2 regions of the Arthrobacter sp. MDT2-3 genome follow, and region 2 is predicted to be linked to the other one. Evidence: riboswitches for the same ligand, from Rfam matches in the RefSeq annotation. Region 2 holds a riboswitch; the other holds the start of a gene.
What was found. A riboswitch is a leader RNA that binds a small molecule or an ion and turns the genes downstream of it on or off. The one in region 2 is predicted to bind thiamine pyrophosphate.
Positions count from the first base shown of each region.

Region 1: another riboswitch for thiamine pyrophosphate. It lies ahead of AC5RUQ_RS14735 (ECF transporter S component); the one in region 2 lies ahead of AC5RUQ_RS19445 (bifunctional hydroxymethylpyrimidine kinase/phosphomethylpyrimidine kinase).

Region 1 is NZ_JBNHFS010000004.1:425,275-428,930, reverse strand. Features, by position in the region: gene AC5RUQ_RS14755 (iron-containing redox enzyme family protein) at 1-519, opposite strand, end outside; gene AC5RUQ_RS14750 (DUF4383 domain-containing protein) at 604-1,062, opposite strand; gene AC5RUQ_RS14745 (hypothetical protein) at 1,184-1,393, opposite strand; gene AC5RUQ_RS14740 (heme-degrading domain-containing protein) at 1,500-2,042, opposite strand; TPP riboswitch at 2,115-2,255, shown strand; gene AC5RUQ_RS14735 (ECF transporter S component) at 2,321-2,944, shown strand; gene AC5RUQ_RS14730 (ABC transporter ATP-binding protein) at 2,944-3,656, shown strand, end outside.
Region 2 is NZ_JBNHFS010000008.1:114,141-117,796, reverse strand. Features, by position in the region: gene AC5RUQ_RS19450 (Rne/Rng family ribonuclease) at 1-1,767, shown strand, start outside; TPP riboswitch at 1,928-2,025, shown strand; gene AC5RUQ_RS19445 (bifunctional hydroxymethylpyrimidine kinase/phosphomethylpyrimidine kinase) at 2,033-3,556, shown strand.

The DNA of each region.
Region 1 (3,656 bases), on a different contig from region 2:
GGGGATGGCCCAGGTGTGCGGGTCCGCTTCCTTCAGCTGGTAGACGGACTTGTGGATGAGGAACTCCTTGAGCTGGTCCAGGCTCGCCTTTTTCGCCACGTAGCGGGACACGCTGGGCCCGGTGTCGGTTCCGGCCAGTCCAAACAGGACGTCGGCCACTGCGTCACTGGTCATCTCTGCTGCCGGCGGTAGGTCCAGCTCCCCGGCTGCCGCCTGGGCAGCGGCCCGTAGCGCTTCCTCGAACGGCCTTTCGAGCAGGCGGCGAACCTGGATAAGGCCCGGCTCCCACTCCCAGTCGTCGCTGACGCCTTCAAGGCCGGAGTAGTGGAGCTCATAAAGGCAGAAAAGTGCCAGCTGGACGTCGTCGTCCCCGATGATGTCTGTGGCTGCAGCGAGCCCTGCCGTGACCAGCCGGCGCAGTTCTTCGACGCGCGTCGTGGCGTCGTCGGTGCCGGCGCCAACGGCCAGGGAAGTAAAAAGGGCGCTGCTAAGGGGGCCTCGGGCTTCGGGGATTTTCATGATGCTCCTTATGGGTGGCAGTGGTACTGCCGGTGCTGCCTGTGCTGCGGCGTCGACGGTGACGGTTTCGGTTTGGCCGGCGGGTCAGGTCCGGGGCGGCGTTTTTGGGGTGGTCCGCGGTGACAGCAGGATGGCCAGGATGATCATGCCCAAGCCTAGGGCCAAGTGCAGCCAATTGTCGGCGCCGTTGAGGGGGACAAAGTTGGCGGGGGTTTGATCACCCACCAGGAGTCCGTACAGCCAAAGGACCAGGTAGACAACGCCCCCGTAGATGAGGAAGCTCCTTGCCTGCTGGTGGGTCCGGGCCAGCAACAGTCCCGCCGCCCCGAAGGCCGCGTGCACGATATTGTGCAGGATGGACACCTGGAAAACTCCCAACAGCAAGGCCCCGGAGCCGTGCCCGGCCAAGCCCAGGGCTTCATAATTGCTGGTGATCCCGGGGATGAATCCCAGGACACCCACCAGGAGGAAGAGGGCGCCCGTTGCAAGCGCTGCCTTCTGCAGGCCGGTCCTTGCTCCGGTGGCCCGGGTGCTGACTGTCATTGTCCTGTCTCCTCAAAAGCCGGGAGACAACATAGTAAGCATGATTACTAATAAAAGCTAAGTACGCTTTCCATCTGGCGGACAGCCAGCACGCGGCGGACCCCGCTGCCGGTGGTGGCACTCACCCCTCCGAGGTACTCCACACATAGGGGTTGGCCCGGTGCCCGCCCCGGCGTCCGTGCTCGTACCCTTGCTGCCAGGCCTTCCCGACGGCGGACACAAGTTCCGCCAGCAGTGGATAGTAAGGGTGGTCCGGGCCGATATAGATCATTTCCTCGGCTGCCTTGTCCACCGCCGCACGCACTTGGTTTTCGGCTGCAGGACCGATCATGGCGTCCTCCTGTTTGGAACTCCGGCCGCTGGCCTCGAATGTACTCCCAGCATTTCGCGGCGTCCATAGTCCGCTTTGATGCTGCAGTCCGTCCGCCCACTGGAGGTCAGTCCGCCCGCATGGAACCGAGGATCTCGCGCAGGGCCTGTACCACCAGGTCATGGTCCTGCACCTGGGGAAGCCCTGAGACGGTCACGGTTGCGACTGCGCCCACCCCTGTGACGTAGACCGGGAAGGAGCCGCCGTGGGCCGCATACCGGCTTTGATCGAACCAGGCGTTGTCCTCGATCCGTCCGCCCTTGAGCCGGGCGCGCAGCCCCACCAGCAGGGAAGGCACCTCATACCGGGCGGCCGTGCGCTGCTTCGCACGGATCCAGTGCTCGTTGTCCGGGGTGGCGCCGGGCAGCGCCACATGGAACAGGACCTGCTCACCCTTGGTGATGTCTATCGCGATGGAAAACTGGCCCTCCTTGCCCAGCTCCACCAGCAGCAGCCCGAGGTTGAGTGCATCGTCCAGGGAGAAGCCGGGAAACTGTAGCTCGTGGATTTCGCCTTCGATCCGGGCGATGAGCGCTTGCAGGGATCCTTCCTGCTGGATGGCATCGGAATCCGGATCGAACTCGGTCACATGCGGGGAATTGGCAGTCATGGCCCACAATCTACCCCTCCTCCGGTGTAAACTGGACCCCGCCCACAAGGGCGATTATTTACCGACAGAAACATTCAACGACAGGGGAGCGCCGCCGTCGGGCATCACTGGCCATGCCAGGGACCGCAGGTGGGCGCTGAGAGTGCGGACAGCCGCAGACCCTCGAACCTGATCCGGTTAGTACCGGCGCAAGGGAGTCGAGTTCTCGAAGTGTGCGGCAACGGCGGCAGCGCCGGTTGCTGTATCCACTTTCCCCTCCTGTTCCTCAGGAGGATCGCATGGCAACGACAGCAATCAAGAAGACCACCAGCAAGTCCTGGCGCGTTGTGGACATCGTGGTGGCAGCCCTCATCGCCATCGCCGGCGGCGTCATTTTCTGGGCCTGGTCCCAGGGCGCAGCCGCAGTCTCGGCACCTATGAACGCCGTCTATCCACCGCTTACCGGCTTGTTGGCCGGCGGCTGGATGATCCCCGCGGTGCTGGGCATGCTCATCATCCGCAAGCCGGGCGCCGCACTGTTCTGCGAGACCGTGGCGGCCACCGGCGAACTGCTCATGGGCTCGCAGTACGGCGCCTCGGTGCTGTTCTCCGGGTTTGTCCAGGGCCTGGGCGCCGAGATCGTCTTCGCGATCTTCGTGTACCGGAAGTTCAACCTGCCGGTAGCCCTGCTCGCCGGCGCCGCTGCCGGACTTTTCTGCGGCCTGAACGATTCGTTCGCGCCGTGGGGCTGGAACATCGCCTACTCCGGCGGGGACAAGCTGGCCTACATCATCTTCACCGCCATTTCCGGGGCCGTGATCGCAGGAGCCCTGTCGTGGATCGCCACCCGCGGCCTGGCGAGGACCGGCGTCCTGAGCTCCTTTGCGTCACGCAAGGCAGCATCGGAGCCCGTCTTCTCCTGATGACTGCTCCTTCCCTCCACAGCTCTGCGGTGGCGGCGCGGCCGGCTGCAGTCACGGCCAGAGGCTGGGGCTGGCGGCATGCCGGCCGCTCCAAACCCGCTGTCCGTGCCCTCGACCTGGACATCCAACCGGGTGAACGCGTCCTGCTGCTGGGCCCGTCCGGCGCAGGCAAGTCCACGCTCCTCCACGCGCTGGCTGGGGTGCTGGGGGACGCACATGCCGACGACGCTGACGCCGGCGATTCCGATGAGTCCGGGTCGCTGCTGATCGACGGCGCTTCCCCCCGGGAGCAGCGCGGCCGGGCCGGGCTGATGCAGCAGGACCCGGAGACCCAGGTTGTTCTCTCGCGCGTAGGTGACGACGTCGCCTTCGGCGCCGAGAACCTTGCCGTGCCCCGCGATGACATCTGGGCTCGCGTGCACGAGGCGCTGGACGACGTCGGGCTTTCCCACCTGCCGTTGGACCATCCGACGTCGGCACTGTCCGGCGGGCAGAAGCAGCGCCTTGCGTTGGCGGGCATCCTTGCCATGCGGCCGGGGCTGATCCTCCTCGATGAGCCAACCGCCAACCTGGACCCTGCCGGCGTGGTGGAGGTGCGCGACGCCGTGGGCCGCTGCCTCGACAAAACCGGGGCAACGTTGGTGGTGGTGGAGCACCGCGTGGCGGTGTGGAAGGACCTGGTTGACCGGATTGTGGTGCTGCAGCCCGGCTC
Region 2 (3,656 bases):
TCCATGACCGGCATTTCGCGCAAGCTGCCCGACGTCGAACGCAACCGCCTCAAGCGCATCCTCAAGGACCGCCTCCCGGAGCAAGCCGGCGTCATCGTCCGCACCGCGGCCGAAGGCGCTTCCGAGGAAGAGCTGACGCACGACATCAACCGGCTGCGCGCGCAGTGGGAGGGCATCGAGAGCCAGTCGAAGTCCACGAAGATCCTTGCCCCTGAATTGCTCTACGGCGAACCGGACCTCACCATCAAGGTGGTCCGCGACGTCTTCAACGAGGACTTCTCCAAGCTGATCGTCTCGGGCGAGGAAGCCTGGGACACCATCGAGGCCTACGTTACGTACGTAGCGCCGGACCTGGTGGGCCGCCTTGAGAAGTGGACCAAGGACCAGGACATCTTCGCTGCCTGGCGCATCGACGAGCAGATCCACAAGGCGCTCGAACGCAAGGTCTTCCTGCCCTCCGGCGGTTCGCTGGTGATTGACCGCACCGAGGCCATGACCGTAGTGGACGTCAACACCGGCAAGTTCACGGGCAGCGGCGGCAACCTCGAAGAGACGGTGACCAAAAACAACCTTGAGGCTGCGGAAGAAGTCGTCCGCCAGCTCCGCCTCCGCGATATCGGCGGCATTATCGTCATCGACTTCATCGACATGGTCCTGGAATCCAACCGCGACCTCGTGCTCCGCCGCATGGTGGAATGCCTGGGACGCGACCGGACCAAGCACCAGGTTGCGGAAGTTACGTCACTTGGCCTCGTGCAGATGACGCGCAAGCGGATGGGTACCGGGCTCCTCGAAGTCTTCGGCGAGCAGTGCGAAGCGTGCGCGGGCCGCGGCGTGGTAACCCACGACGACCCCGTGGAGCACCGGCGGGCCAACATTGTGGCCGCCGAGCACCACATCCAGCGGACGGACAGCAGGCCGGAGGCCCGCAGCGAAGGCCACCGCAACGACGCCCAGCGCGTCGACAACAACCAGCCCGGCGCGCGCCCGGACCGCAAACGCCGGCGGGGCCGCGGTGGCCAGCAGCCGGAGGTTGCCCCGGCAGCAGCAGCCGTGCACGTCCACACGGTGCACCCTGACCCCTCGGACGCTGAACGGCATGCCAAGGCGGAGGCCACAAGGCTGGCCCTTGCCAACATCGCCGCCGCCGCGCATGCAGCCCACCTGCACGACGACGAAGTGGCGGCAGCCAAGCAGGCGGCCGCCGACCAGCCCGCCGCTGCCTCCGCAGCGGAGGCTGCGAAGCGCGACGACGAAGCGCGTCAGGCTGCCGTGCTGACCTTCGGCGGCGAGAAGGTGGTGCTGCCGTTCGTTGAGCACGCTGAAGAGCCGCAGCAGAAGCCTGCCCTGACCCTGGACCGGCTTGCGGAGGCCTTCGCCCACCTTGGCCAGCCGGCACCTGCCGAAGACCAGCCCGAGCAGGCAGAACCGGAGCAGAAACCGGTGGAGCCCGTGCAATCGACAGCGCCGGTACAGGCGCCCGCTGCTGCAGCACCGGCGAAGGACTACAGCGACCACACGCTGGAGCAGTCCCGGCAGCGCCGGCCGCGGCGCAACCGCAGTGCCAGCCGTGCCCAAGGAGCTGCAAACGAAACCACTGTGCAGCATCACGAAAACGTGGCGGCAGCCGGCACAGGGCATACCCACGAGGCAAAGGCCCCCGAACCGGCCGGTGCCGGCGGCTCCAGTGACGGCAATGCCGGCACCAGGAAGCCGGCCGAGGCGCCCATCATCCTGGGCGTCGGAGTTCCGGCCTCGGAGCTCTAAGCGTTACCGGTAAGTAGATGCCCGGCCAGCCACAACAGTGGCCGGCCGGGCATTTTCGTGTGTAGCGCCAGCCATGCGGCGACAGGTCGGCATTTCAGTGCACGGCGCCCGGTCGCAATGTGTCACCTTCGGCCTGGGCCAGGCAAAAAAGCTAGGCTGGGGAACCGACACGGGGTGCCGCGCAGAGAGCCGGCTGAGATTCACACCCGTTGAACCTGTCCGGCTAGCACCGGCGAAGGGATGTCTCTTGTCTACGACTCTTGTAATGCCCACTGCCTCCTCGGCAATATTCACTGCTGCACCAACACGCCCAGGCAGGCCCGTACCCCGGGTCCTTTCCATAGCAGGTTCCGACCCTTCCGGCGGCGCCGGTATACAAGCCGACCTGAAGAGCATCGCCGCGCTCGGCGGTTACGGGATGGCTGCCATCACTGCCCTGACCGCCCAGAACACCCGCGGAGTCCGATCCGTCCATGTGCCGCCCGCAAAGTTCCTGAGCCAGCAGCTGGAGGCGGTCAGTGACGACATCGGCATCGACGCCGTGAAAATTGGAATGCTGGGCAGTGCCGAGGTGATCGAGGCAGTGGTGGCATGGATCCGGAAGGTGCGCCCCGCCGTCGTGGTCCTGGACCCGGTGATGGTGGCCACCAGCGGCGACCGGCTCCTGCAGGAATCTGCCGAAGCGGCACTGCGCGGGCTCCTTCCGCTGGCGCACCTCATCACCCCAAACCTGGCAGAGCTCGCCATGCTCGTTGGGGGCCAACTGCAGGACACCTGGACCGGGGCCCTGGAACAAGGCCGCGCCCTCGCTGCTGCCACCGGCGCCACTGTGCTGGTCAAGGGCGGCCACCTGATCGGTGACGAGTGCCCCGACGCGTTGGTCAACACCTCAGGCCTTCTGTCCGACGAAGTGGTGGTGGTGCCGGGGGAGCGGGTGGCAACGCGGAACAGCCATGGCACTGGCTGTTCACTGTCCTCTGCCATGGCAACGGCGCAGGCACGGCTGGGGGACTGGGAGGTTTCCCTCCGTGAAGTCAAACCCTGGCTGGCCGGCGCGCTGGAGGCATCCGGAACACTGGAGGTGGGAACAGGCAACGGGCCGGTGCACCACTTCCACCACCAGCAGCCGCTGCTTTCCGAAGGGAGCTTCGCCGCCATACTCTGGCGTGAGGCGCAGCAGGACCTGGACGACATCCATGCCCTGGACTTCATCCGCAACCTGGCCTCGGGCAGCCTGGGCGAGAAGGAGTTCGCGTACTACCTCGCCCAGGATGCCATCTACCTCAACGGCTATTCGCGCGTGCTGGCCAGGGCCAGTGCACTGGCACCCACCGAGGCGGAGCAGCTCTTCTGGGCGGCCTCTGCCCGGCAGTGCCTGGAAGTCGAGTCGGAGCTGCACCGCTCCTGGCTGAGCACGCGAACCGTGCAGCCCGGGCTTGGCCCTGTTACGAAGTCCTACGTGGACCACCTGACGGCGGCATCGGCGTCGGGCAGTTATGCGGTCGTGGCGGCGGCCGTTTTGCCCTGCTTCTGGCTCTACGCCGAGGTGGGAGCAGCGCTTTACGCCCGGTTCGTTGCCGCCGGTGAACCGCCGGCGCACCCGTACGCGGACTGGCTGCGCACCTACGCGGACGAAGACTTCGCAGCTGCCACCCGCAGGGCCATTGCGATCGTGGACGAAGCGGCACGCTTGGCCTCGGCCGCGGACCGCGCCGCCATGGTCACGGCGTTTAAGCAGTCCTGCCGCCTGGAAGTGGACTTCTTCGACGCGCCGCGCCTGTACTCCTGACGCACTGCCCGTTGCCTTGCCGGTACTATGGTGGGGCACGGTGCGGACGCCGGAGTTGAGCTGTGGCACCTATCACAGTCCACCCGCCGGAACCAGCCTC